Linked DNA regions of Microbispora hainanensis. The protein of the gene in region 2 interacts with the protein of the main gene of each other region in a pairwise test. Links are inferred from orthologs where the notes say so. Each region holds a gene or a part of one and is shown on either strand. Other genes may lie near its edges.

The links.
Region 1: the proteins of eno (region 2) and rpe interact in binary tests that used the Escherichia coli proteins (3 or more experiments, as listed by UniProt). The link is inferred for Microbispora hainanensis from one-to-one orthologs.

What each region holds. Positions count from the first base shown.
Region 1 is NZ_CP108086.1:5,110,615-5,124,812, reverse strand. The notes cover bases 4,547-7,430. They hold rpe (ribulose-phosphate 3-epimerase), read right to left. Parts: upstream 6,383-7,430; coding sequence 5,711-6,382; downstream 4,547-5,710. Other genes in these bases: OHB01_RS23920 (MFS transporter), read right to left, coding at 6,544-7,430; OHB01_RS23930 (ABC transporter ATP-binding protein), read left to right, coding at 4,547-5,415. Outside these bases: OHB01_RS23950 (ABC transporter permease), read left to right, coding at 1-386; OHB01_RS23945 (ABC transporter substrate-binding protein), read left to right, coding at 419-2,212; OHB01_RS23940 (ABC transporter permease), read left to right, coding at 2,292-3,272; OHB01_RS23935 (ABC transporter ATP-binding protein), read left to right, coding at 3,323-4,387; more of OHB01_RS23930, read left to right, coding at 4,384-4,546; more of OHB01_RS23920, read right to left, coding at 7,431-7,830; OHB01_RS23915 (winged helix-turn-helix transcriptional regulator), read left to right, coding at 7,884-8,756; OHB01_RS23910 (RsmB/NOP family class I SAM-dependent RNA methyltransferase), read right to left, coding at 8,969-10,468; fmt (methionyl-tRNA formyltransferase), read right to left, coding at 10,819-11,748; def (peptide deformylase), read right to left, coding at 11,748-12,296; OHB01_RS23895 (hypothetical protein), read right to left, coding at 12,343-13,584; OHB01_RS23890 (hypothetical protein), read right to left, coding at 13,608-14,198. UniProt on the Escherichia coli protein: Catalyzes the reversible epimerization of D-ribulose 5-phosphate to D-xylulose 5-phosphate.
Region 2 is NZ_CP108086.1:1,133,438-1,147,541, forward strand. What follows is about bases 10,391-13,180. They hold eno (phosphopyruvate hydratase), read right to left. Parts: upstream 12,531-13,180; coding sequence 11,250-12,530; downstream 10,391-11,249. Other genes in these bases: OHB01_RS05165 (septum formation initiator family protein), read right to left, coding at 10,603-11,064; OHB01_RS05175 (MazG family protein), read right to left, coding at 12,613-13,180. Outside these bases: OHB01_RS05105 (Clp protease N-terminal domain-containing protein), read right to left, coding at 1-682; OHB01_RS05110 (trypsin-like serine protease), read right to left, coding at 739-1,404; OHB01_RS05120 (NAD(P)/FAD-dependent oxidoreductase), read right to left, coding at 2,266-3,600; OHB01_RS05125 (uracil-DNA glycosylase), read right to left, coding at 3,771-4,574; OHB01_RS05130 (cytochrome P450), read left to right, coding at 4,712-5,917; OHB01_RS05135 (HAAS signaling domain-containing protein), read right to left, coding at 6,014-7,024; OHB01_RS05140 (PadR family transcriptional regulator), read right to left, coding at 7,021-7,350; OHB01_RS05145 (quinone oxidoreductase family protein), read right to left, coding at 7,405-8,388; OHB01_RS05150 (ArsR/SmtB family transcription factor), read left to right, coding at 8,473-8,814; OHB01_RS05155 (Ppx/GppA phosphatase family protein), read right to left, coding at 8,844-9,776; OHB01_RS05160 (DUF501 domain-containing protein), read right to left, coding at 9,787-10,329; more of OHB01_RS05175, read right to left, coding at 13,181-13,590; OHB01_RS05180 (SurA N-terminal domain-containing protein), read right to left, coding at 13,867-14,104. UniProt on the Escherichia coli protein: Catalyzes the reversible conversion of 2-phosphoglycerate (2-PG) into phosphoenolpyruvate (PEP). It is essential for the degradation of carbohydrates via glycolysis.

The DNA.
Region 1 (14,198 bases), 4.0 Mb from region 2 along the record:
GGGCCACGATCGCCCGGTTGCTCCGCGCACAGGTGCTGTCGCTGCGGGCGCGCGAGTTCGTCGAGGCCGCCCGCGTCACCGGCGCGTCGCCGTTCAGGGTGATCTTCAAAGAGCTTCTGCCCAACCTCTGGACTCCGATCATCATCCAGTCCACGCTCGCGCTCCCGCTGTACGTGGGCGCCGAGGCCGGTCTCGGCTTCCTGGGCGTCGGCATGACGGAGCCCACCCCCGACTGGGGCCGGATGTTCCAGGTGGGAGTGAACGTCTACCACTCCGACGTGACCTACCTCCTGTTCCCCGGCGTCTCGATGCTGATCTTCGTGGTCGCCTTCAACCTGCTCGGGGACTCCATTCGCGACGCCTTCGACCCCAAGACAAAGCGCTGACCACACGCGCTCTCCCCCATAGGAAGGACCACATGAGATCGCATAGCAGGCGGATCGCCTCGATGACGGCCGTGCTCGCGGTGGGCGCGCTCGCCCTCGCCGGCTGCGCCAAGGGCGGGGGCGGCGCGGCACCCCAGGGCGCTGCGGGCACCTCGCAGAAGCCGCTGGAGAACAAGGCCGTCAGCGCCATCTCGGTCGGCACCGCGGCCGACTCCACCGGCCCCGCCCCCGAGGTTCCGGGCGCCAAGTCCGGCGGCACGGTCTACATGATCGACCGGGACGACTTCAGCCACCTGGACCCGGGCCGCGTCTACGTGAACTACAACTCCTCGGTGTCCCACCTGTTCACCCGCCAGCTCACCGCGTACAAGCACGACGACTCGGGCAACATCAAGCTCGTCGGCGACCTGGCGACCGACACCGGCACCACCACCGACAACGGCAAGACGTGGAAGTTCACGCTCAAGGACGGCCTGAAGTGGGAGGACGGCTCGCCGATCACCTCCGCTGACATCAAGTACAGCTTCGAGCGCCTGTTCGCCGACTTCATCACCGAGGGCCCGGACTACGCCGAGACGTGGCTGGTCCCGGACCCGAAGAAGCCGTTCCGCGACCAGTACAAGGGCCCGTACGACGGCAAGGAGCTCGACACGATCGAGACTCCGGACGACAAGACGGTGGTCTTCCACCTCAACGGGGAACACCCGGACTTCAACTTCACCGTGGCCATGACCGGCTACGGCGCCGTGCCCAAGGCGCACGACACGAAGCAGAAGTACGACAAGCAGCCGTTCTCCTCGGGTCCGTACAAGATCGTGAGCCACATCACGGACAAGTCGCTGGACCTGGAGCGCAACCCGAACTGGGACCCGAAGACCGACCCCATCCGGCACGCGTACCCGGACAAGTTCCACATGGAGTTCGGCCTGCAGGCGCAGCAGACCACCGAGCGCTTCATGGCCGACACCGGCACCGACAAGCAGGCGTTCACCTTCCACAACCCGGTCGCCCCCGAGCGGGTCCAGGAGGTGCTGGGCAACCCCGAGCTGATGAAGCGGTCGCTGCAGGGCCTGACGCCGTTCACGACCTTCTACAACATCAACACCAAGCGGATCACCGACGTCAACGTCCGCAAGGCCATCATCACGGCCTGGCCGTCCAAGCAGATCCAGCAGCTCGAGGGCGGCGAGATCGCGGCCGGCAAGATCGCCACGACGGTCATGAGCCCGACGGTCCTCGGCTACGAGCAGTTCGACCTGTACAACAAGCTCGCCAAGCCCGAGGGCGACCCCGAGGCGGCCAAGGCGCTGCTCGCCAAGTCGGGCACCCCGAACCCGACCGTCGTCTACGCCTACAACCAGACGCCGGTCCAGGAGAAGGTCACCGTCGCCATCAAGGAGGCGCTGACCAAGGCCGGCTTCAACGTGGTGGCCAAGCCCCTCAACCCGACGACGTACTACGACGCCATCGGCCCGGTGGACAACAAGTACGACATCTACTGGGGCGGCTGGGCGGCCGACTGGCCGACCGGATCGACCGCGATCCAGCCGCAGTACGACGGCCGGCTGATCTCCGACAACCAGCCGAACTACACGCACCTCAACGTGCCGGAGATCAACGACGCCATCGACAAGGCCAACGCGATCAGCGACCCGGTCGAGGCCGGCAAGGCGTGGGCCGCGATCGACCGGCAGATCATGGACCAGGCCGCGATCGTCCCCGAGTTCTACCAGACCTACTTCGGTCTGTACGGCTCGGGCCTCGGCGGGGTCAAGTTCGACCCGATCGAGGGTGAGCAGTCGGCCCTCGACATCTACGTGAAGTAGCAGCAACCAGGGTCCGCCGCCCCTTCGCCGGGGCGGCGGGCCCCAGGCCCGTCCCGCCCGCAGGAGCAAGTGCGAGACCATGACCAGCTATCTGGTACGCCGCGTCGCCGGCGCCCTCGTGATCCTGATGATCATCAGCGCGATCACGTTCTACCTCTTCTACGCCGTCCCGCGTGACCCTGCCCGGGCGTTCTGCGGCAAGATCTGCCAGCCCGAGACACTGGCGCTGATCCGGCACAACCTGGGCATGGACGAGCCGCTCTTCGTGCAGTACTGGCACTGGCTGGCGGGCATCTTCACCGGCCGCGAGTTCGTCCAGTTCGGCGAGTGCCCGGCGCCCTGCCTCGGCTACTCCTTCGCCACCCAGGAGCCCGTCTTCGGCGCCATCGTCGACCGCTTCCCGGTGACGCTGTCGCTCACCCTGGGCGCGTCGGTGGTCATCCTGGCGTTCGGCATCATGACCGGCATGATCGCGGCCTGGAAGGTCGGGCAGCCGCTCGACAAGATCGCGAGCGCCTCGTCGGTCGTCGGAGCCTCGCTCCAGATCTACTTCGTCGGGCCGCTGCTGGCGTTCTACCTCGTGGACACCCTGCAGCTGATCCCCCGCCCGTCGTACGTGCCGATCACCGAGAACCCGTTGGACTGGTTCACCCACCTGCTGCTGCCGTGGGTGGTGTTGTCGATCATCTTCACCGCCAACTACACCCGCATGACCCGTTCGCAGATGGTCGAGCAGCTCACCGAGGACTACGTCCGTACGGCCCGCGCCAAGGGCATGTCGAACAAGGCGGTCTTCTTCCGCTTCGCCTGGCGCGGCGCGATGATCCCCATCGTCACGATCTTCGGTGTCGACCTCGCAACGCTCCTGGGCGGCGCGATCATCACCGAGCAGACGTTCAGCCTCCACGGCATCGGCGAGCTCGCCGTACGCGCCGTGCAGAACACCGACCTGCCGATGCTGCTCGGCGTGACCATCGTGGGCGCGGCGGCGATCGTCCTGCTGAACATCGTGGTGGACGTGCTCTACGCGTTCATCGACCCGCGGGTCCGCCTGACCTGAGCCCGCCCTACCAACGCCCTACCAAGTCGAACCGGGAACTGGAGCAGCAAGTGACCACCGTGTCGTGGAGCAGCGAGCCGGGGACCTCGCGCGGCCCCGGGCCGTTCCTGTCCGTCCGCGACCTGAGCGTCGAGTTCAGCACCGAGGACGGCATCGTGCACGCCGTCGACGGCCTGTCCTTCGATCTGGAGAAGGGCACCACGCTCGGCATCGTCGGCGAGTCCGGATCGGGCAAGTCGGTGACCAACCTCGCCATCCTCGGCCTGCACGACCCCGCACACACGAAGATCAGCGGGGAGATCTGGCTGGAGGACCAGGAGCTGATCTCGGCGGACCGCACCACGATGGAGCAGCTCCGCGGCAACCGCGTCGCGATGATCTTCCAGGACCCGCTGACCGCGCTGTCGCCGTTCCACACGATCGGCCGGCAGATCGGCGAGGTCTACCGCAAGCACAAGGGCGCGAGCAAGAAGGAGGCCCGCGACCGGGCCATCGAGATGCTCCGCCGGGTGGGCATCCCGCAGCCGGAGCGTCGCGTGGACAGCTACCCGCACGAGTTCTCCGGCGGCATGCGCCAGCGCGCGATGATCGCGATGGCGCTGGTGTGCGACCCCGACCTGCTCATCGCCGACGAGCCGACGACCGCGCTCGACGTGACCGTGCAGGCGCAGATCCTCGACCTGCTCAAGGAACTCCAGCAGCAGTTCGGCACCGCGATCATCCTGATCACCCACGACCTCGGCGTGGTGGCCGGCACCGCCGACAACGTCATGGTCATGTACGCCGGGCGGGCAGCCGAGCGCGGCACCGTCCGCGAGGTGCTGCGCGAGCCGCAGCACCCCTACACGTGGGGCCTGTTGTCGTCGATGCCGCGCCTGAACGCGCCCGTCGACGTCCCGCTGATGCCGGTGCGCGGCACTCCCCCGAGCCTGCTGAACCCGCCGTCCGGCTGCCCCTTCCACCCGCGCTGCGACTACACGAAGCTCGCCGGGCCGGAGCTGTGCTTCGGCCAGCGGCCGTCGATCTCCCCGGAGACCGGGCACGGCGACGCCTGCTACCTCACGCTGGAGCAGAAGAGGGAGCTCCGCACCGCGAAGACCGAGGACCACGCATGAACGAGACGCTGCTGGAGCTCAAGGACCTGGTCAAGCACTTCCCCGTGCGGGGCGGTGCGCTGATCAAGCGCCAGGTGGGGGCCGTCCACGCCGTGGACGGCATCGACCTCACGGTCGGCGAGGGCGAGACCGTCGGCCTGGTGGGCGAGTCGGGCTGCGGCAAGTCCACCAGCGGCCGCCTGGCGGCGCGCCTCCTCGAACCCACCTCCGGCAAGATCCTCTATCGGGGCCAGGACATCAGCCACCACTCGCGCCGGCAGCTCAAGCCGATCCGGTCCGAGATCCAGATGATCTTCCAGGATCCCTACAGCTCGCTCAACCCGCGCCACACCGTCGGCACGATCATCCGCGGGCCGATGGAGGTCAACGACATCAACCCGCCCGGCGGGCGCAAGAAGCGGGTCCAGGAACTGCTGGAGATCGTCGGCCTCAACCCCGAGCACTACAACCGCTTCCCGCACGAGTTCTCCGGCGGCCAGCGGCAGCGCATCGGGATCGCCCGGGCCCTGGCGCTCGACCCCAAGCTCATCATCGCCGACGAGCCGGTCTCGGCACTGGACGTCTCCATCCAGGCCCAGGTGGTCAACCTGCTGCAGCAACTGCAGCGCGACCTCGGCATCGCGTTCCTGTTCATCGCGCACGACCTCGCGATCGTCCGGCACTTCTCGCAGCGCGTCGCCGTCATGTACCTCGGCAAGATCGTCGAGGTGGGCGACCGCGAGTCGATCTACGAGCGGCCCCGGCATCCGTACACGCACGCCCTGCTGTCGGCCGTGCCGGAGCCGGACGTGTCGAGCGAGCCGCGCGAGCGCATCCGCCTGGCCGGCGACGTCCCGTCGCCGATCAACCCGCCGTCCGGCTGCCGGTTCCGCACGCGCTGCTGGAAGGCCCAGGACAAGTGCGCCACCGAGGTGCCGCCCCTGGTCAGGCTCAGCGGCAACCGCGAGGGTCACCTGACCGCCTGCCACTTCCCCGAGGCGCCCACCACGCAGGGCGAGGACGTGGTCCTCGACCCCGCCCTCGCCTGACGCTTCCCGGCACGCGCGACGGGCGCGGCCCCCTCGGGGGTCGCGCCCGTCGTCGTTTCGTCCGATGTACGCCCGCTGCCCTGCCGTACGGATGCGGCACCGGCGGCGTGGCCCGGTGGTCGGCGCCGCTGTCCCCCGGGGACGCCCGAAGCGGTGACGGCCACCGCCGTCAGCCGCCCTGCGGCGCAGGATTCCGGCCCCGGAGGCGCCGACGCGCAGGTGCCTGCCGTGTGCTCGGCGACGGGCCGGGCGGGGCCGTTCAGGCGGGCGGGGCCGTTCAGGCGGGCGGGGGCGTTCAGGCGGGCGGGGCGGCCCGTTCGGCGAGGCTCCTGAGCTCCTGGACGGCGCGGGCGGGGTCGTCGGAGCCGTAGACGGCGTTGCCCGCCACGAAGACGTCGGCCCCGGCCTCGGCACAGCGCTCGATCGTCTCCGCGGAGACACCGCCGTCGACCTGGAGCCACACCTCGCCGCCGTACTTGTCGATCAGCGCCCGGGCCCGCGACAGCTTCGGCAGCACGATGTCGAGGAAGCGCTGCCCGCCGAAGCCCGGCTCGACGGTCATGACGAGCATCATGTCGATCTCGGGCAGCAGGTCCTCGTACCCCTCGACGGCGGTCGCCGGGTTCAACGCCAGACCTGCCCTGGCCCCGGCGGCGCGGATCGCCCGCAGCGTGCGCACGGCGGCCTTGGCCGCCTCGGCGTGGATCGTCACACTGGCCGCGCCCGCCTCCGCGTAGTCCGGCGCCCATCGATCCGGGTCCTGGATCATGAGGTGGCAGTCGATCGGCGTCGAGGTGGTCTTCAGCAGCGACTCGACGACCGGCAGGCCGAGCGTCAGGTTCGGCACGAAGTGATAGTCCATGACGTCGACGTGGAGCCAGTCGGCGACGTCCTTGACGCGTGCGGCCTCGTCGGCGAGGCGGGCGAAGTCCGCGGACAGGATGCTGGGCGAGATCTGAACGGCCATAGTGCCTGCAGTCTATTTCGCCGGGACCTCCGTCCCGCTCCTTCCCCCGGCAACCCCGGCGACCCCGACGACCCCGACGACCCCGACGACCCCGACGGCCCCGACGACCCCGACGACCCCGACGGCCCCGTCGTCCCCGATGGCAGGGCGCGGGTGCCCGCTCAGGCTTCGGCGGCGAGCTGCCGCCGATGCGCGGGCGGGCCGGTGGAGTCGCCGCTCCGCCGATAGTCGGTGAGGTCGCGCAGGCGCCGGATCGGTGAGGCCAGCAGCACCAGCGGAATGCAGACGGCCGGGACGACGAAGATCAGCAACGTGATCCGGCCGCCGAGCATCCCGGCGACCGCTCCGGCGACCAGGCCTCCGACCGGGATCGCGCCCCAGGAGACGAAGCGCACCGTGGCCATCACCCGGGACAGCAGGCCGGGCGGGCTGGCGATCTGCCGATAGGTGCGGGTCACCACGCTGAACGTCACGATGCCGGCGGCGAACACCACGTTGCCCACGGCGAAGGCGGCGAAGCCCGGCCAGCCGGCGCCGAGGGGAATGACGAGCGCCCCGGCGACCGCGGCGAAGCCGGCGACGATCAGGGCCCGGGCGGTGCCGAGCCTGGCCGTGACCCGGTTCGTCAGGGCCGCGCCGATCAGCGAGCCGACGCCGTCCGCCGCCAGCAGCAGGCCGACGAGGCCGGGCGCGGCGTGCAGCTCGCGTACGAGATACAACGCGTAGAGCGCCTGCTGTGCCCCGCAGACCGCGTTGGCCGCGGTGGCGGCCCACATGCACGGGCCCATGACCGGGTGGCGCGCGACGAAACGCCAGCCTTCGCCGATCATCTCGCGCATCGGCGGCCAGCGGTCGGGGGCCTGTGCGCGGCGTTCCGGCAGGGTCCGCAGCAGCAGGGCCGAGACGAGGTAGCCGGCCGCGTCGACGAGGAGGGTGGGCACCGCCCCGAGCACCTGGACGACGATGCCGCCCGCCGACGGCCCGCCGAGCTGGGTGGCGGCATGGGTGCCCGACGTCAGGCTGTTGCGCGACTGCAACTGCTCCCTGCTCACGATCGACGGCAGAAAGGTCGAGTTGGCGACGTCGAAGACGACGTTCGCGAAGCTCGTCACGAGGGCCACGATCACGAGCTGGGCGACCGTCAGCCGGTCGGACCACCAGGCCAGCGGGATGGAGACGATCGCCGCCGCACGGGCCAGGTCGGCGCCGACCTGCACCCGTCGCATGGGGAGCCGCTGCACCACCACCCCGGCGGGCAGGCCGATCACGATCCAGGCGACGTAACCGGCGGCGGCGATCAGGCCCATCTCGAACGCGGAGGCGTCGAGCACCGTCAGGGCCGTCAGCGGCAGCGCCACCGCGCCGACCGCCGAGCCGACCGCGCTGACCGTGCCGGCCGTCCACCACCGCCAGAAGACGGCCGCCCCGCCTCCGCTGTCCATTCCCATCCCCGCGCCTCTCCTCAGTCAGTTCCAATCTGAAACGCACTATACTGGAGCGCGTGAAGCGCGCGGATCTACCCGACTCCGACTGCGGTATCGCGCAGGCCCTCGGCGTGATCGGCGACTGGTGGACGTTCCTGATCGTTCGCGACATCGCGGGCGGCATCACCCGCTTCGACGGTCTTCAGCGTGAGCTCGGCGTCAGCCGCCGGGCGCTGGCCGAACGCCTGGCCGGGCTCGTCGACCACGGGGTGCTGGAGAAGCGGCCCTATTCCGAGCACCCGCCGCGTTACGACTACGTGCTGACCGCGAAGGGCGAGGGCCTGCTGCCGGCGCTCATCGCACTGCAGGACTGGGGCACCAGGCATGTGATGGGCGACGGGGCGCTGACCGCGACCAGCGAGGACGGGTCCGCCGAAAGCCGCCGCGTGCACGATCTGGTCGGCCGGAAGGTGCCGGACGTCGTGCTGGATCGCCACGACGGCGAGCCGGTCACGCCCGTCGCGCCGGGCGTCTGGACCGTGCTGTTCTTCTTCCCCGGTGCCTTCGCCCCGGGCACCCAGGGCTACCCGCCCGGCTGGACCGACATCCCGGGGACGAAGGGATGCACCCTGGAGGCGCTCACCTACGCGTCACGGCATGCCGGCTTCGAGGCGGCAGGCGCCGCGGTCCGGGGCGTGAGCACGCAGCGGCCCGACCAGCTGGCCGCCTTCGTCGAGCATGCGACGTTGCCCTATCCCCTGCTGTCCGACCAGGACAGCAGGCTCGCCGCAGGGCTGCTGCTGCCGACCTTCCGGACGGCCGGCGTCGACCGCTTCAAGCGCCTCACGCTGCTGGCCGACCCCGGCGGGATCATCCGGGCGGTGCAGTTCCCGATCAACGATCCGGCCGGTTCCGTGGACGAGATGCTCGCCCTCGTCCGCGATCGATGACATCCACCGCCGCCCGCAATCAGCCGCGCGTACGCGGGCCGATGACTGCGGCCCGCGCGCCGGCCGCCTGACGCGCGCCTGCGCTTCACCGTCGCCCGGGAGACGCCCGGCTCCGCGGGTGGTCTCCTCCGCGGGTGGTCTCTGTGGGTGGTCTCCTCTGTGGGCGGTTGCGGCTGTGGGCGGTTCGGCTGTGGGCCGTTGCGGCGGGACCGTCAGGTGCGGCGCAGCAGCGCGAGGAACATCGCGTCCGTGCCGTGCCGGTGCGGCCAGAACTGCGCGTACGGGCCGTCGCCGAGACCGGGCACCTCCGGCAGGAACGCGCGGGCGTCCAGCACCTCCACGCGGTCGCGCACGTCCTCCACCATCGCGCGGGTCTCGGCCAGGTGCGGCGAGCAGGTGACGTACGCAACGACACCGCCCGGCCGGACGGCCTCCAGCGCCGAGCCGAGCAGCCGCCGCTGCAGCGCGGTCAGCTCGGGGATGCTCCGGGGGTCGCGCCGCCAGCGGGCCTCCGGACGCCTGCGCAGGGCGCCGAGCCCGGTGCAGGGGGCGTCGAGCATCACCCGGTCGAACACGCCCGGCCGCCAGGCGGGCCGGGTGCCGTCCGCCGTGATCACCTTCGCCTCGCGGGTGGTGCCCCACACCAGCCGAGCCCGGTGATACTGCACGTCGGCGCCGAGCAGCCGGGCGCCGCGCTGGGCCGCCACCGCGTCGAGCAGCCCGGCCTTGCCGCCCGGGCCCGCGCACATGTCCAGCCAGGTGAAGTCCTGGTCGAGCGGCACACGGGTCAGCGCGAGCGCCACGAGCTGGCTGGCCTCGTCCTGCACCGCGGCCCGCGCCTCCCCCACCGCGGGAAGCGAGCCCGGGTCGCCCTCCGGCAGATAGGCGGCGTACGGCGAGTAGGCGGCCCGCTCGGCGCCCGCCGCGACCAGCTCGTCCACCGTGGCCCGGCCCGGCCGCGCCACCAGCGCCACGCGGGGCCGCTCGTTGTCGGCCTCCAGCAGCGCGGCCGTCTCGTCCACGTCGCCGCCGACCGCGTCGCGCAGGGCGGTGACGATCCAGCGCGGGTGGCTGTAGGCGATCGCCAGGTTGCCGATCGGGTCCTGGTCACGCGGCGGTGCGACGATCTCCAGCCACTGCTCCAGCGTGCGGCCCGCGACCTTGCGCAGCACGGCGTTGGCGTAGCGGGACGGGCCCGGCCCGACACGCAGCCGCACGAGGTCGATGGTCGCGCTGACCGCCGCGTGGGGCGGGATCCGGGTGCGCAGAAGCTGGTGGACGCCGAGCCGCACCGCGTCGAGCAGCGGCGGGTCCACCTCCTCCGGCGGCCGGTCGCTGCACGCGGCGATGACCTCGTCGTAGGTCCCCAGGCCGCGCAGCGTGCCGTACGCCAGCTCGGTGGCGAGGGCCGCGTCACGGCCGGTGATCCGCCGCTGCCGCAGCAGGGTCGGCATGAGCAGGTTGGCGTACGCGTCGCGCTCGTCGACGGCCCGCATCAGGTCGTAGGCGGCGTTGCGCGCCTCGTCGCGGGGCGGGCGTCCGCGGCCCTGCCTCGGCTGCCCGGCCTTCGCCGCGTGCGCGGCCTGCCCGCCGCGTCCCGGCCTGCCGCCGCGTCCCGGGCGGGCCTGTCCTGAGTCGCCTCCCGGGCCGCCGCCCTGGCCGCTCCCCTGGCCACGCCGTGCGCCGCCGCCCTGCCCTCTGCCCTGCTTCACGGTGTCACCCTCGACCCTGCCACAACCACTGCCACGACCACTGCCACGACCACTGCCACGACCCTGTTCACCCTGAGATGCCGCCGCTCTTACTCCGCCCTCCGCGGCCCTGTCATCTTCGGCGCTGTCACCTTAGACACCGCCCCGTTCGATGGAGGCACGTGCGGCGCTACCGCCCTCGGTCCTGTCCCTCACCGATCCGCCGGCCCTAGTTCCGCCGGCCCTAGTTCCGCCGGCCCGGTCGGCCAGCCCTGGTTCCGGCCACCGGGACGGTTCCGGCTCGGCGGCGGATTCCACTGCCTGCCGGGCGTCTCCCGGAACGATGCCGGGGCCGTGGCGGGCGGGGCCGTTCAGACCAGGGTCTCACCATCCGCGAACCGGACGCCGCGCCCCCATTCGGCCGCGGTCATCTGGCGCTTGCCCTGCGGCTGCACCTCGCCGAGCTCCACCGGGTGGGTGCCGGTCCCGACGAGGACGGACTTCCGCGTGGCCGCGATCTCGCCGGGGGCGAGCTTGCCCGCGTCGGGCGCGAGCCGCACCGGCCCGATCTTGACCCGCTGGCCGCGGAACTCGGCCCACGCGCCGGGAGCCGGAGTGCAGGCCCGCACCAGCCGGTCGACCCGCATCGCGGGCGCGGTCCAGTCGATCCTGGCGTCCTCGACCGTGATCTTCGGGGCCAGGCTGACGCCGTCCGCGGGCTGCGGGCGCGCCTCCAGCGTGCCGTCCTCTACCCCGTCGAGCGTGGCGAGCAGCAGCCCCGCGCCGGCGTCCGCGAGCCGGGCCAGCAGTGCCCCGCTCGTGTCGCCGGGCCGGATCCGCTCGGTGAGCACGCCGAACACCGGCCCCGCGTCCAGCTCCTTCACGATGCGGAAGGTCGAGGCGCCGGTGACGTCGTCGCCGTGCAGCACGGCGTGCTGCACGGGCGCCGCGCCGCGCCAGGCGGGCAGCACGGAGAAGTGCAGGTTGATCCACCCCTGCGGGGGGATGTCGAGCGCCGCCTGCGGCAGCAGGGCGCCGTACGCGACCACGGGGCAGCAGTCGGGGCCGATCGCCCTCAGCCGGTCGAGGAACTCCGGGTCTCCGGCCTTCGCCGGCTTGAGCACCTCGATCCCCGACTCCTCGGCGAGCTGCGCCACCGGGCTGGGATGCACCTTGCGGCCACGGCCGGACTGCGCATCGGGCCGGGTCACCACGGCCGCCACCTCGTGACGGGGCGAGTCCAGCAGGGCGCGCAGCGACGGGAGCGCGGTGTCGGGCGTGCCGGCGAAGACCAGGCGCACTACAGGGCCCTTCCCTGCGTGGCGTGCGGCGAGACCTTCACCACCGGCGCCGACAGGCCGCTCCACTCGGCCTCGCGGATCGCCTTCATCGCGAGCTTGCGCTGCTTGGGGTCGAGGCGGTCGATGAACAGCACGCCGTCGAGGTGGTCGGTCTCGTGCTGGAAGCAGCGCGCCATGAGGTCGGTGCCCTCGATCGTCACCGGCTCGCCGTGCATGTTATAGCCCTTGGCCACCGCTCTGATCGCGCGGGGCGTCGGGAAGGTCAGGCCGGGGAAGGACAGGCAGCCCTCCTCGCCCTCCTCGTCGATCTCGCCGCCGAGGTCGAGATCGGGGTTGATGAGGTGCCCGAGCTGCTCGTCGACGTAGTAGGTGAACACGCGCAGGCCGACGCCGATCTGCGGCGCGGCCAGGCCGGCGCCCGGCGCGTCCATCATGGTGTCGGTCAGGTCCTTGACGAGCTTGCGCAGTTCCTTGTCGAAGTCGACCACCGGCTCGGCAGGGGTGCGCAGCACCGGGTCGCCGAACAGGCGGATCGGCTGAATGGCCAAGGGTTGACTCCGTTCACGTCACGTACACGAGGAGGATCACCCCAGTCTACGGGCGCGAACGCACCTTCATCGCCGTCTTCCTGGCGGTCTTCGCGATCAGCGGGTCGGGGTGGTGCCTGCCGAGCATCTCCAGCACCGCGAGAGCGTCGGGGTGGTCGACCCGGCCCATCTGGGGCACCAGCGTCAGCAGGTCCTCCCCGAGGAGGTCGAAGTGGGCCACCGAGTCGACCGGGGCGCCGATGTAGAGCAGGGCGGCGAGGGTGTCCACCGCCACCCAGGCCCCGTCGCCCTCGCCGAGAGCCGGCGCCTCCAGATCGCGTACGCCCAGCCAGGCGGCGGCGTAGCGCCACATCATCGGCTCGTCCAGGGCCTCCCGTACGGCCTGCGCGGCCTCCGGGCCCAGCTCCTCCAGCACGGTCCCTGCGGTGCCGCGCTGGGCGGCGTTGCCCGACGCGGCGATCTTGATGAGCTCGCGCGCCGCGTCCTCGGGCACCCGGCGCTCCAGCCACAGCGTGGCGGCGCTGGCGGAGGCCCGGCCGGTCAGCATGGCGTCGATGAGGTCGGCGGCGCCCAGCTCGGCGAGCGCGGCCACCTCGCCGAGCGACGGCGCGTCGTGGCCCTCCCTGAGCAGGTCGCGGCGCACGGCCCACACGCCCGGCTGGGTGAGCCGGACGAGCTCCCCGGTCAGCTCGATCAGCCCGCAGTACTCCAGCAGCGCCATGGCCGCCGCCAGCTCCCCCGGCAGCGTCATCCGCAGCCGCCGCAGGTCCGCCGGCCGCGCCTCGCAGCCCACCTCGTGGGCCTGGAGGATGCCGCCGGCCAGGGCGGCGAGCGGCATGCCCTCACGCACCGAGTAGATCGTGGCGAGGATCTCGGTCAGGTGCTCGTCGATGACCGCCGACCCGGTCAGGCCCTCCTCGGTGCGGTCGAGCACGTCCATGACCACGCCGTCCCAGAACTCCATCGGGTCGGGCACGCCGGGCCCGGGGCGGGCGCCCTGCCGGGTGACCTCCACGAGGCGGCCGTTGACCGCGACCACCCACAGCAGGCGCAGCCTGGCGGCCTCCAGGCCCAGCTCGGCGACGACCGCCTCGGCCTCGGCGGGGTGCGGCAGCCCCTGCTCGGTGACCTCGCACACACCCCGGGGAGAGGCCGCGCAGCGGGCCCCGACCCACTCGGCCACGCGGCGGGCGTCCCGCACGAGCGGGACCTCCCGAACCGCGAGGACGAGCTGCTCGTCGGGGGCGATGTCGACCGGCGGAAAGGTGAGCACGTCGCTGTCGGCCATTCCAGCAACTTACTGCACAGCAGTCACCTGATGCCCCGCGAACGAGCCTTGAAAGCCGCTTTCCGGGCGGCTTTGGCGGCGGCCTGGTCCGTCAGCGTGCTGCCGAGCAGTTCGAGAACCTCGACCACGTCGGGGTGATCCACCCGCCACATGTCCTCGATCAGATGGGCGGGCGGCCCCGAGGCGGCGATGTTCTCCGCGAAGCCCTCCGGGTCCGCCTCGGCGGCGGGCAGCGCGAGCGCGAGCATGTCGACGCTCACCCACAGGACCTCCTCGGGGGTGAGCGCGGGCGCGTCCAGGCCCCGCGAGGAGAGCCAGTGGATGGCGTGCGGGCGCAGCTCGGCGTCGTCCAGGTAGGACCGCACGACCGGCGCCGCCTCGACGCCCAGCCGGTCGACGATGGTCACGGCGACCCCGCGCACCTCCGCCGGGGCGCCGGCCACGGCGGCGAGCAGCTCCGCCGCCGCCTGCTCCGGGGTGCGCCGCGACAGCCACTCGGCGATGTCCCGCTCGGCCGCCTCGTCGGTCGTGCCGTCGCCGATCAGCCCGGCGATCAGCCCGCTCGCGTCGCCCTCGGCCGGGGCGGGCGCGAGCGGCGCGTCCAGGCCCATGCC
Region 2 (14,104 bases):
AAGCCTGGGCCGTGCTCTGGGACGCGGAGGCGTCCTGTGCCTGGGCTCGGAGGTGGACGTAGCCTGCGAGCGCCGCCACGACCGCGCGCCGCGTGAGGCGTGGCTCGGCGCCCCGCTCGCGCAGCACCTGCCCGCCGATGCCGTCGGGCTCGGCGACCAGGCCGAGCAGCAGGTGCTCGCACCCGATGTAGTTGTGCCCCAGGGCATGGGCCTCGGTGACCGCCAGTTCGAGGGCGTTGGCCGCATGCGCGTCGAACCGGCTCGGGCCCTTCGGCGTCCCCTCGTCCCCGGACTCGTTCGGGCCGGTGGGTGCGGACGGGCGGCGGGCCGTGAGGTCGCGCTCGATCAGAGCGGGCTCGACCTCCATGGCCCGCAGCACATGCAGGGCGAGGTTCCGCCCCTCGGCCAGCATCGCGGCGAGCAGGTGCTCGGTGCCGATGCCGGCGGCGTTCTCGGCCCGGGCCTGTTCCAGCGCCAGCCGGAAGACGGCGCGGGTCCTGGGCGTGAAGTGCGACAACCGGGGGTCGTCGATCTCGAAGTCGCCGAGGATGCTCTCGCGGATGGCGCTCACGCGGCGGACCGCCTGCTCCAGCGCCCGCTGGCAGATCGCGGACACCGGAAGCGCCGCGTCCTTGACCGCCTCCGCCAGATCATCCGGCAGGTACACGTTGATCTTAGGCATGCATCATTCATACCCCCATTGGGGTTATATATCTACCCCCAACCGCGAAAGCGGCGTCAGGGGAGCGTGACGTACTTGCCGAGGAACGCCCGCACCTCGGGGATGTCCAGCCGGTAGTCGACGTTGGTCGTCTTGCAGGCGTCGTCCACGCCGCTGATCGTCGTGGCCACGAGCAGGTTCGAGTCGGGGCCGCCCAGGAAGTTGGGGCCGCCGGAGTCGCCGTAGCAGGTTCCACCCTCGTCACGCGAGGACGGCATCAGGTCGAGCCACCTGGCGCCCAGGCGCTTGAAGGAGATCGAGGTCTGGCTGCGCGTGTCGGTGTAGTGGTAGCGCCATCCGTTCCCGTCCCGCTTCTTCGTGGGCTCCACCGAGCCGTACCCGACCGGGGTGAAGCGCGCGGTCTGCAGGGTGCCGTCGGCCTTGAGCTGGTCGAGCAGGCCCAGCGAGGGCAGCTTGGCCGGCGCGATGCCCTCGACGGGCGCCGGGAAGATCACGACCGCCAGATCGTAGGCGTCGCCCTTGTATCGCGAGTCGGGCACGAAGCGACCGGTGTAGAGCTTCTCGCCGGGCTGGTAGTGGTCGGCGAAGGAGACCCGGGCGGTCTTCTGGCCCTTGTGCCCGCAGTGGGCGGCCGTGAGGAAGACGTTCGGCGAGATGAGGGTGCCGGTGCAGTACGCCCACGTGCCGTCGCTCTCCGGCTCATTCCCGATGAGGGCGCCCACTTCCGGGTGATCGCCATTGTCTGCCGAGCCATGGGTGATGGCCGACGCGGGCAAGGCGATACCGACCACCAAACCCACCAGAACCATGACAAAAAGGACAAAACGCATGCCCGAATGTATCCGAGCATGGACTCTCTATGACAAATAGGACGAGAAAAATCTACCGGCCGCCAGATCAGGACTTCCCGCACGCTCGCCCCACGGGCGACTCCCACCCCACTAGTCAAAAGACTGAGCGGCCCGAGCCGCTTACCTCGGCATCCGAATCGCAAGTGGCTCGTGCCCGGCAAGAGAGCCCGAGAGGCCGTCCCACTCCTCCGCCGACCACACGGCGGAACCCGGCGCGGGCGGGATCCACAGGGGTGCAGCGCCGGCGGGCTGGGCGAGGAGTGATGTCGCGGGCACACCACGGGCATGCCGGGGGCACGGCTTCCCGTGGACGTTCGCGTTCGGCCGTAGTCAACCGGAACAGCTACGATCGGCCCGTGACCGCGCTCCCCCAGGTCACGGGGCTGATTGGTCGAGGCGGCGCTCTGTGCCCCCGGTGGGACTCGAACCCACACCACAGCCCTTTTAAGGGGCTTGCCTCTGCCATTGGGCTACGGGGGCGCCGCGATCATATGTCACGGATCACTCCTCTGTAAGCAAGTTACGTCTTACGCGGCTTGTCCCCCTTTCCACAGCGCGTGAACGGCACGCCTGGGAGCCGGCCGGTCAAGGTCCTGGAGACCGTCCGCACCTTCTCCCCCGTCCACCACACCAGCATGTCAGAGCACAGGAAGACGCGACGGCCCGGCGGGTGGGCCGCCGGGCCGTGTGCGTGTTCCGAGGTCGTCCGCCGAGCCGTCCGCGCCGGGCGGATCAGTGCTTGACGCCGCTCTTCGCGGCCGCCCGGAACTCGTCGCGCGGGTGCTCGATCTCGCCGAGGGAGATCGTCTCCCGCTTGAAGAACAGCGAGAGCGTCCAGTCCATCACCACGCGGACCTTCCGGTTGACCGTGGGGACCCGCGACAGGTGGTAGGTGCGGTGCATGAACCAGGCGGGGAAGCCGCGCAGCTTCACGCCGTAGACGTTCGCGACGCCCCGGTAGAGGCCGAGCCCGGCGACCGACCCGGCGTACTTGTGCCGGTAGTCCGCCAGCTTCTGCCCGCGCAGGTAGGCCGTGATGTTGTCGCCGAGGACCTTCGCCTGCCGTACGGCGTGCTGGGCGTTGGGCGCGCAGTACTGTCCGGGGTTGGTCACGTCGGGCACGCCCGCGATGTCACCGGCGGCAAAGGCGCCCTTGACGCCCGCGACGGTCAGGCGCGTGGTGGTCTTGATCCGGCCGCGCTCGTCGAGCGGCAGGTCGGTGGAGTTGACGATCGGGCTCGGCTTCACGCCGGCGGTCCACACGATCGTGGCCGACTCGAACTCGTCGCCGTCGGAGGTCTTGACCAGACCGCCCTCGCACGACTGGAGGAACGTCTTCATCTTGAGCTCGATGCCGCGCTCGCGCAGCTGCTCGGCGGTCCACTCGCCCATCTCTGGGCCGACCTCCGGCAGGATGCGGTCGGACGCCTCGATCAGGACCCAGCGCAGGTCCTTCTTGTCGATGCTCGGGTAGTAGTTGACCGCGTCGTCGGTCATGTCTTCGAGCTCGGCGAGGGCCTCGATGCCCGCGAAGCCGCCGCCGACCACGACGAAGGTCAGCGCGCGGCGGCGCACGTCCTCATCGTCGCTCGACTCAGCGCGGTCGAGGAGGGCCAGCACCCGGTTGCGCAGCGCGATGGCCTCGCCGACGGTCTTGAAGCCGATGGCCGCGTCCTCCAGGCCGGGGATCGGCAGCGTACGCGAGATCGAGCCGGCCGCCATGACGACGACGTCGTACTCGATCTCACGGGACTGGCCCGCGGCGGGCTCGAAGGTCAGCGTGCGCGCCTCGTGGTGCACCTTGGAGACCTTGCCGTTGAGGATGCGCACCTTGGGCAGCACCCGGCGCAGCGGGGCCACGACGTGGCGCGGCGAGATGTTGCCGGCCGCCGCCTCGGGGAGGAACGGCTGGTAGGTCATGTACGACTGCGGGTCGATCAGCGTGATCCGCACGCTGCCGTTGCGCAGCTCACGGCGGAGCGTGCGCTGGAGCCGCAGAGCCGTGTAGAGGCCCACGTATCCACCGCCGACGATGACGACGTGCTTCCAGTTGCGGTCTGCCACGATGCCCTCCTTGTGAAAGCATTCACAAGCTTACGTCACGGATTGGCAACCGCACCATTCCGCCAGGGCCGAAGGTCCAGTGATTTTCCCCACTCCGTCATCTCTTGACGTCATTTCTTGGAAAAATTCCTGCAATCTTCCCGAAGTGATCGACTTCACACTCGTGAAATGGTTCACAAGGTCGCCTTGCCCAGTGCGGCGGCGCGGGCGAAGACCGCGTCGAGCATGTCCGCGGTGACCCGGCCGGTGAAGGTGTTCTGCTGGCTCGGGTGGTAGCAGCCGATGAGCGTGACCGGTGCCTCGCCGTAGGAGAGCGGCACCTCCACCGCGTGACCGAACGGCGGCCTGCGGCGCGGCAGCGTGAACCCGGCCTCGCGCAGCGCGGGCCACACCGCCTGCCAGGCGAAACCGCCGAGTGCCACGATCACCCGGGTCGTGCCCGCCACGAGCGCGAGCTCCCTGGCGAGCCAGGGGAGGCAGGTGTCGCGCTCCTCCGGGGTGGGCTTGTTGGCGGGCGGGGCGCACCGGACCGCCGCCATCATCCGAGCGCCGATCAGCCGCTGCCCGTCGCCCGCGTGGACGCTGGTCTCCTGCACGGCGAACCCGGTGCGGTACAGCGACGCGAACAGCCAGTCGCCGCTGCGGTCGCCGGTGAAGATCCGGCCGGTTCTGTTGCCGCCGTGCGCGGCGGGCGCGAGCCCGACGATGAGCGTGTGCGGCGCCTCGTCGCCCCAGCCCGCGATCGGGCGTCCCCAGTAGGTCTCATCGGCGAACGCCCGCCGTTTGACGTCGGCGACCTCCTCCCGCCACTTGACGAGGCGCGGGCAGGCGCGGCACACCGACTGCCTGGCGGTCAGTTCGGCCAGCGTACGGCTCTCCGCGGCCAGTTTGGCGACCTCGTGGGCGTCGTGGGCGACGGGGGTGTCCGGGGACGCGGGGTCACCCGGCCGGCCGGAACCGGGAGGAACGAAGCTCATGACACCGATCGTGCCAGGTCAGAAAATGTGCGTCCGCCGGGAAGCGGGCTTCGCGGCACCGGCGCGTGTCACGAAGCGGTCATGCCGGGAAAGATTCCGATCTTTTCCGTCGTGCCGGAGATGGGTACGTAGGGCCCGTGTCCATCGACTCATGCCCCCCGCTGTTCGGCCCGGCGTTCGACGCCGATCCCTACCCCGCCTACGACTGGCTGCGCCGGAACGCGCCGGTGACCCGCGTGCCGCTGCCCGGCTGCGAGGCATGGCTGGTCACGCGGTACGAGGACGCCGTGACCGCGCTGACCCATCCCGCCCTCGCCAAGGACCCGGCGGCCGGCTCGCCCGAATGGCGGGCCGCCTCTCTCGGCCTGCCTCTGGACCACCGGCCCGGGCTCGCCCGCCACATGATCAACGCCGACGGCGCCGACCACGCGCGGCTGCGGCGGCTGGTGAGCGGGGCCTTCACCCCCCGGCGGATGGCGGGGCTGCGGACGCGGGCGCTGGAGGTGACCGACGCGCTGCTCGACCGCCTCGACGGCCCGGAGACGGACCTGATCTCCGGTCTCGCCTATCCCCTGCCGATCACGATCATCTGCGACCTGCTCGGCGTGCCCGAGGAGGACCGGGCCACCTTCCACCGGCACGCCTCTGTCATCGACTCGGCGGCGGCGTCCGAGGTGGAGGAGATCGCCCGCGCCACCGACGCCCTGGAGATCTTCCTGGCCGACCTGGTCGAGCTCAAGCGCTCCCGGCCGGGCGACGACCTGCTCACCGATCTCGTACGCCGGTCCAACCAGGGCGAGATCGACAAGGACGAGCTGACCTCCACCGCGTTCCTGCTGCTGATCGCGGGCCACGAGACGACCGTGGCGCTGATCGGCAACGGCCTGCTCGCGCTGCTGCGGCACCCCGCCCAGGCGGCGGTCCTGCGCGCCGATCTCTCCCGGCTGCCGGACTTCATCGACGAGATGCTGCGTTACGACGGTCCCGTACGGAACGCCACCTGGCGCTTTCCCACCGAGCCCGTGGTGATCGGCGGCCAGGAGATGCTGCCCGGCGAGCCCATCCTCGTCTCGCTGCTCGCGGCCAACCGGGACCCGGCGGCGTTCGCCGACCCGGACGCGTTCTCCCCCGGCCGGGTCGGCGAACCGCACCTCGCCTTCGGCCGGGGGCCCCACTATTGCGTCGGCGCGGCCCTGGCCAAGGTGGAGGGGGAGGCCGCGATCGGCCGGGTGCTCGAACGCTTCCCCGATCTGGCCCTCGCCGCCGACCCCGCCGAGCTGCGCTGGTGGCCCAGCGCCATCATGCGCGGACTGTTCTCGCTGCCCGTCCGCCTGCACGGCTGACGCCCCGCCCGGCTCCGGCCGTACGGCTCGGACCTTACGGCTCGGACCTTACGGCCGGAGCCGGGACGGCTGAGACTGGACGGGGCGCAGCCGGGACTATCGGCGGGACGGCGTGGCCGACGGCTCGGAAGATGGCGACGGCGACGCGGAAGGCGTCGCGGTGTCCGTGGGCGCCGGGGTGGTGGGCGTGCACGTGGGCTCCAGCCCACGGGCGGCCGGTCCACGGGCGGCCCGTCCGGGACGGTCGTCCGAGGGCCGCAGCGGCAGCGGGTAGGCGTTGCGGATGGGCGGCTCCCCGTCGCAGGGGATGACGATCTCCTGGTCGAAGCCCGGATCCAGCATGATCGGGTCGCCGTCCTGGTCGTAGAGCCGGACGTCGTGCAGCGGCGTCCCGTCCGCCGCGTACGGGAAGATGTTGGTGACCTCCCCGCCGAAGGAGGACACGTTCTCCACCCGCACGCCCAGGCCCTCCGGCCGGGAGCCGTAGTCGAAGGCCACGTCGCGCGACGGCGTGCCCGGCACGTCGGCCATCGCCGTGATCACGAGCACCGCGGCCACCAGGTTGGCTCCGAGCAGCAGCACGCGGCCCCAGCGCGACGCTCGCGCGCGGCCCCGCCGGCCCAGCCACACCGATCCCCAGACGACCGCGAGCGTGAACACCCAGGCGGGGATGTCGCCGGGGATCAGCCCGGGGGCGCTGATCGGCGCGAGCACGGCGAGCGCGATCGCGTAGCCCCGCAGCACCCACCAGGCGGGGCGCAGCTCCGGGGCGAAGGCGGCGGCCTGCCGGTAGGGCGGGAGCACGAGCAGCCGCGTGTGGACGCGCCGGACCGCACCGCTCACGCGCTCGCGCAGCCGCCCGCCCAACGAGGAGCCGCCGTCCGACGGCCGCCCGCCATAGGCGGCCCGCAGCTCGGCCGCGTACGCCTCGGGGCTGCCGAGGCGCTCCTCCAGCGACATGCCCGGCTCGGCGGCGACCTCGGCGAGATGCTCGTCCAGGTCCTCCAGCAGCGCGTCCCTGTCCCCGGCGGGGAGATCGGCGAGCGCCGCGCGTACGGCGGCGGCGTAGTCCTGGGGCGTCATCGGGGGCGTCGTTGGGGGAGTCATCCCGGATCGACCTCCTTGAGCAGGTCGTTCATGGTGGCGGCGAACGACGTCCAGGTCTTCGCCGAGGTCTGGAGGAGTGAGCGGCCCACGTCGTTCAGGCCGTAGTACTTGCGGTGCGGCCCCTCGTCGGAGGCCACCACATAGGAGGTGAGCGCTCCGGCCTTGAAGAGCCGCCGCAGCGTCCCGTACACCGAGGCGTCGCCGACGTCCTCCAGCCCCGCCTCGCGCAGGCGGCGTACGACGTCGTATCCGTAACTGTCGCGCTCGGCGAGCACCGCGAGGACCGCCAGGTCGAGAACCCCTTTGAGGAGCTGGCTACTGTCCACGCAAAGCACGGTACTCCGCAATGCGCAATAGTGGCAAGATCTTCTGTGCGACCCTCACGCGATCCGGACGACGTACTTGCCGCTGCCCCGGCCGTCGGCGAGCAGTTGGTGGACGCCGGGCACCTCGCCGAGAGAGTCGATCACGGTCACCGGCACGTCCAGCCGGCCCTCCGCGACCAGGTCCAGCACGCGGCGCAGGCCCCGCGCGATCCGGTGCGGCGCGTTCACGGTGAGGGCGCTGGCGCTGAAGCCGACGATCCCCACGTTGCCCCGCATCAGGCGAGGGTGGGGCGGCAACGGGGACACCTCACCGCCTCCCGCGTTGCCGAACAGCACGATCCTGCCGCCGGGCCCGGTGACCTCCAGGTCGAGTTCGAGCAGCTCGACGCCGAGCGGGTCGAGGACGACGTCCACACCCTCGGGCGCGGCGGCCCGGATGGCGGCGCCCGCCCCCTCGTCGCGGACGACCACCGTGTCGTAGCCGGCCGACCGGGCCGCCTCGGTCTTGTCCGCCCGGCCCACGGTGCCGATGAGCCGTCCTCCGCCGAGCGCGGGCACCAGACGGGCCACGGCCGACCCGACGCCGCCGCTCGCGGAGTGCACGAGCACACTCTCTCCCGCGCCGAACCTGGCCGCGTCGGTGAGCAGCAGCAACGCGCTCGTCAGCATCAGCGGGGCGGCCGCGGCGAGGGGGGAGGGCACGCCGTCCGGCAGCGGCATGGTGAGAGCGGCGGACGCCACGGCCACCTCGGCAAGACCGCCGGACGGGGTGAAGGCGGCCACCCGCTGCCCCGGCACGAGACCGGAGACGCCTGGGCCCACCCGGCGCACGGTGCCCGCCACCTCCTTGCCCGGCACGTACGGCCAGGCCGTGACGTAGCCCGGGTCTCCCCTGCGCGCCATCACGTCGATGAAGTTGACGCCCGCGAAGGAGACGTCGATGGACACCTCGTCCGCGCCGGGCTCCGGCACCGGCATGTCCGCGATCTCGGTCAGATCCGACCCGTGCGACGGCCCCGTCATCACCAGTGCCCGCATGACCCACTCCTTTTTCGACGTTCGTCGTACTACGAAAGTCGTACCACAGTTGTACGATGGTTGTCGAAAGAGAAAGGTGGGGAGATGCCACGAACCCAACGCCGCAGGTCGGCACTGACGCATCCGAACGCCGCCGAGATCGACCTGCTCGACGTCCTGCACGCGCTGGCGGACCCCACACGCATGACGATCGTGCGGACGCTGCGCGCGGAGCCGGAACGGCCCTGCGGCACGTTTCCGGTGGATGTGGCGCCGTCGACGCTCACGCACCACTTCCGGGTGCTCAGGGAGGCAGGTGTCATCCATCAGCGGGAGGACGGCAACCGCCGGTGGACCGCGCTGCGCCTGGCCGATCTCGACGGCCGGTTCCCGGGCCTGCTCGACTCGATCCTCGGCGCGTACGAGAACGAGCCCGCCGCTCCTTGAGCCTTCGTCGAGCCTTCGTCAGGCCTTTCTCAGGCGAGGGACCAGGCGATGCCGTCGAGGATGTCGTGCTCGCTGACGACGACCTCGGGGAAGCCGTAACGGCGGACTATGCGGTCGAGGATGAGCGCGCCCGCGCCGATGACGTCCACCCGGCCCGGGTGCATGACCGGGATGGCGGCCCGCTCGTCGTGGGTCATGCGCAGCAGCCGCGCGGACACCTCGTGGACCCGTTCGGCCGGGATGCGCGAGTGGTGGATGCGCGCGGGGTCGTAGGCGGGCAGGCCGAGCGCGATCCCGGCGACCGTGGTGACCGAGCCCGCCAGGCCGACCAGCGTCCGCGCCGTACGCACGGGGACGCGCTCCTCGACCCGGTCCATGGCCGCCTCGATGTCGGCGACGGCCGCCTCCACCGTCTCGGCGCTCGGCGGATCGTCGCGCAGGTGGCGCTCGGTGAGCCGCACACAGCCGATGTCCACCGACAGCGCGCCCTCGACGGACCGGGAGCCGACGACGAACTCGGTCGAACCACCCCCGATGTCCACCACGAGGTAGGGCGTCTCGGCGTCCGATCCGGCGAGGCCCCGGGTCGCGCCGGTGAACGACAGCCGCGCCTCCTCGTCGCCGGTCACCACCTCGGGCTCCACGCCGAAGATGTCGCGCACCCCGGCGACGAAGTCGGCCCGGTTGGCGGCGTCACGGGTCGCCGAGGTGGCGACCACGCGGACCGGCACGGGGCCGTCCGGGGAGTGCTCCCTGATCAGCTTGGCGTAGCCGCGCATGGCCGTGAAGGTCCGCTCCAGGGCCTCCGGCGCGAGCCGTCCCGTACGGTCGACGTCCTGGCCGAGCCGGACGATCTCCATCCGCCGTTCGACGTCGGTGAGGACGTCGCCGGAGATATCGGCAATGAGAAGGCGGACCGAGTTGGTCCCGCAGTCGATGGCCGCGACCCGCTTCGTCTTCACGCTCGTTCCCTCAGTCCGTCTCGGTGCTCCGCGTAGCCTGGGGCCGCTCTGCGGGGCTCTCAACGACCACGCAGGGGCCGCCGGCCCACCAGTCGGGCAGCGCGTCGAGCGCCTCCCGGCCGAACGGGTTGACCCCCGGCGCGGCCAGCTCGTGGGCCACCAGCGCGTGCAGGCACTTGACCCGGCCCGGCATGCCGCCGGCGCTCTGCATGTCGCGCGGCAGCGGCTCCAGGCCCTCTTCCTTGGCCGCCTGGTCGCGGCGGGCGACGTAGTCCTCGTGGGCCGCCCGGTAGGCCTCGGCCAGCTCGGGGTCCTCCGCGAGCCGGGCCTGCATGCTCTTCATCAGACCGGACGACTCCAGCGTGCCGATCGCCGAGGCGGCCTTCGGGCAGGTCAGGTAGAACAGCGTGGGGAACGGCGCCCCGTCGGGCAGCCGGGGCGCGGTCTCCAGCACGTCGGGCAGGCCGCAGGGACACCGGTGAGCGACGGCCCGCACCCCGCGCGGCTGCCGCCCGAGCTGCGCCCGCGCCGCCGCCAGGTCAGCGGGGTCCACACGGCCCGTGTGGCCCGCGTGGTCCGCCTGGTCGTCCGCCACGTCGATCTCCTCGCCCTTCACTCTGTGCGCCCTGCACCCTCAACGCTGTGCGCCCTTAACGCCGTGCGCCCTGCGCTGTTGACACTGCGCGCCCTGCGCCGTTGACACTGCGCGCCCTGCGCCGTTGACACTGCGCGCCCTGCGCCGTTGACACTGCGCGCCCCGCCGTTCCCGGCGGCGTCCGTGATCCTCATCCCGGGGTCCTCATCCCAGGCCCTCATCCCGGGGCCCTCATCCCACCGCCGGCGGCGCCGACGCCGACGGGGACGCCGTGGGTGCGGGACTGCGCCCCGCCGCGGGTGCGGCGGGCCGCCCCTTGTCGGCCGCCTCGAACGACCGCCAGAGAGTGACGTACCAGGCGGGACGCTCCGGCTGCTTGGTCCCCGCCTTGGCGGCGGCGGTGCCCGCCGTGTCCTCGTCGATCACCTGGTAGCAGTCGGCGCCCGGCTCGCAGTAGAACAGCCGTTCCTTGGCCAGGCGCTTGATGTAGTCCGGATCCTCCAGCCGCCTGCGCCGCTGCTCCAGGTTCTGGAGCTTGCGCAGCGCGTTCGCCTGCTGCGCCTCCAGCTGGGCGATCTGCCGGCGCTGGGCGACGTACTCCCGCGCGGGGTAGGCGAGGCTCATGGCGATGGCGCACACGACGACCGCGAGGATCGCCGCGCGCCCGGTGAGCTGCGGCCGCTTCGCCGCCACGAAACCACCCCTCCCGGTCGGTCAGCGCGTGGGCCCGGTGACAACGGCCACACTAACCGCCCGTCCCGGCCGTACACGCCCGGTTGGGCACGGCGTCGCCGCGCCCATCGCCCCACCGGGCGTCCGGAACGTGTCCGGCCGGAATCCCCGTCTGCCGCAGAGTCTGCCGCAGGGCCCGCCGCAGGCTAGCCCTGGAAGCGCGGGAAGGCGGCGCGACCGGCGTAGCGCGCCGCGTCGTCCAGCAGCTCCTCGATGCGCAGGAGCTGGTTGTACTTGGCCACGCGGTCCGAGCGGGCCGGGGCGCCGGTCTTGATCTGGCCGCAGTTGGTGGCCACGGCGAGATCGGCGATCGTGGTGTCCTCGGTCTCGCCGGAGCGGTGGCTCATCATGCTGCGGTAGCCGCTGCGGTGGGCCAGGTCGACCGCGTCGAGGGTCTCCGACAGCGTGCCGATCTGGTTGACCTTCACCAGCAGCGCGTTGGCCGCGCCCTCGGCGATGCCGCGGCCGAGCCGCTCGGGGTTGGTGACGAACAGGTCGTCGCCCACGAGCTGGACCTTGGTCCCGAGGGAGGCGGTGATGGCCTTCCAGCCCTCCCAGTCCTCCTCGTTCAGCGGGTCCTCGATGGAGACCAGCGGGTAGGAGCGGACCAGGTCCTCGTAGAAGGAGATCAGCTCGGCGGACGACACGCCCTTGCCGTCGATCGTGTAGACGCCGTCGTTGTGGAACTCGCTGGCCGCGACGTCGAGCGCGAGCGCGATGTCCTGGCCCGGCGTGTAACCGGCCCTCTCGATGGCGACCAGGATCAGGTCGAGCGCGTCGCGGTTGGACGGCAGGTTGGGCGCGAAGCCGCCCTCGTCGCCCAGGCCGGTGGCGTAGCCCTTCTCCTTCAGTACGCTCTTGAGCGTGTGGTAGGTCTCCGCGCCCATGCGCACGGCCTCGGAGAACGTCTCGGCGCCGATCGGCGCGATCATGAACTCCTGGATGTCCACGTTGGTGTCGGCGTGCGCGCCGCCGTTCAGGATGTTCATCATCGGCACGGGCAGGATGTGCGCGTTCGGCCCGCCGACGTAGCGGAACAGGGGCAGGTCGGCGCTGTCGGCGGCGGCCTTGGCGACGGCCAGCGAGATGCCGAGGATCGCGTTGGCCCCGAGACGGGCCTTGTTGGGCGTGCCGTCCAGGTCGATCATCGTCTGGTCGATGAGACGCTGCTCCTCGGCGTCGAAGCCGATGAGCTCGTCGGCGATCTCGTCGGTCACGCCGAGGACGGCCTTCTCGACACCCTTGCCGAGATAACGCTTCTTGTCGCCGTCGCGCAGCTCGACGGCCTCGAACTGACCGGTGGAGGCGCCACTCGGAACGGCGGCACGGCCGGTGCTGTAGTCGTCCAGCAGTACCTCGACCTCGACCGTGGGGTTCCCACGGGAGTCGAGGATCTCGCGGGCGGTGATGGCCTCGATGGCAGCCACGAACGCTCCTAGCAAAATGGCGGGCGGTTTGCCACCCGAGCCTATCGGTCCTTACTACTCGGTACTGCGCAGGGTGTCCCGTTCACGGCGTGTCCGAGCGGGTGCTCTCCCACTCCTCCACGCGCCGCCGGTATTCCCTGGCCGCCGCCCTGAGCTCGGCCTCGGGATCGAGCCCCGCGTCCTGGATCTCCCGTACGAGCGCGAACAGGCGGGCGCCCGCGGACGGCGTGAGGTCGCCGGCGAGGGAGCCGGGCGCCCCGACCCCGCCGGCCCGGCGCAGGAGCTGGGCGGCCAGGGAGATGGCCGGCTGGCCCATCGGCACGCCGCTGAGCACCGAGCCGGTCTCCCCCTTGGCGGCCCGCTCGGCCGCCTTGATGGTCTCCCAGGTGTCGCTGACCTCACCGGCACCGGAGACCTGGACGTCCGCGAAGACGTGCGGGTGGCGGCGCACCAGCTTCTCCACGATCCCGTCCGCCACGTCGTCGATGTCGAAGCCGTCCCCGTCCGGCCCCATCCGCTCCTGGGCGAGCCGGGCGTGGAACATCACCTGGAGCAGCAGGTCGCCGAGCTCCTCGCGCAGCGGCGGGCCGAAGTCGCCCTCGTGGATGGTCTCCAGCACCTCGTAGGCCTCTTCGACCAGGTAGGGCACGAGCGACTCGTGGGTCTGCTTGCGGTCCCACGGGCACTCGCGGCGCAGCCGGTCCATGACCTGCACGAGGTCGAGCAGCCGTGCGCCGGGCAGGTCGTAGGAGCCGGGGACGACCTCGATCTCCGGCGGCTCGTCGAGGGAGATCGCGGCGTGGCCGACCGCGCGCATGAAGTCCTCGTCGCCGTCCTGCGCGGCCAGCCACACCACCGTCCCCGTACGGCTCTCGCGGGCGATGGCGCCGGGGTCGGGGGTCACCACCTCGACCTGGACGCCGGCCTCGTCGAGATAGGGCAGATAGGGGTGGTCCGGGGTGCCGGTGAGCACCCGCCCCCGGTTGAGGGCGCGCCACGCCGCGGGCGCGAGCAGGCCGGGAGCGACCCGGGGCGAGGTGGTCACCACGATCAACGCCATGGACTCAGCCTAGTGAAGCCCGACGAGCCCTCCCGCCCGGCGTCGCCGCACCACCCGGGCACGCGGGACCGGCGTCGCCGCACCACCCGGGCGCACGAGACCGGCGTGGCCACACCACGCGGACGCGCGAAACCGGCGTCACCGCACCACCCGGGCACGCGGGACCAGCGTGGCCACACCACGCGGACGCGCGAAACCGGCGTCACCGCACCACCCGGGCACGCGGGACCGGCGTGGCCACACCACCCGGGCGCACGAGGCAGCTCGGGCGTGCGGTCAGCCGGCCTGGCCGGCGTCGGCCGCGCCCGCGGCGGCGCCACCGGCCGCAGCCGCGGCCGGCGAACCGAAGCGGTCGTCGGCGACGAAGCCCTGCTGGGGGTCGAACTTGCCGTAGCGCGGGCTGTACTTCACCGGCACGGTCGAGTCCGCCTCCTGGATGATCTTCTGGAGGGCCGCCTGCTGTGCCGCCTGGTCCTGCCCGGCGCCGGACTGCTGCGCCAGCTTGTTGCGGACG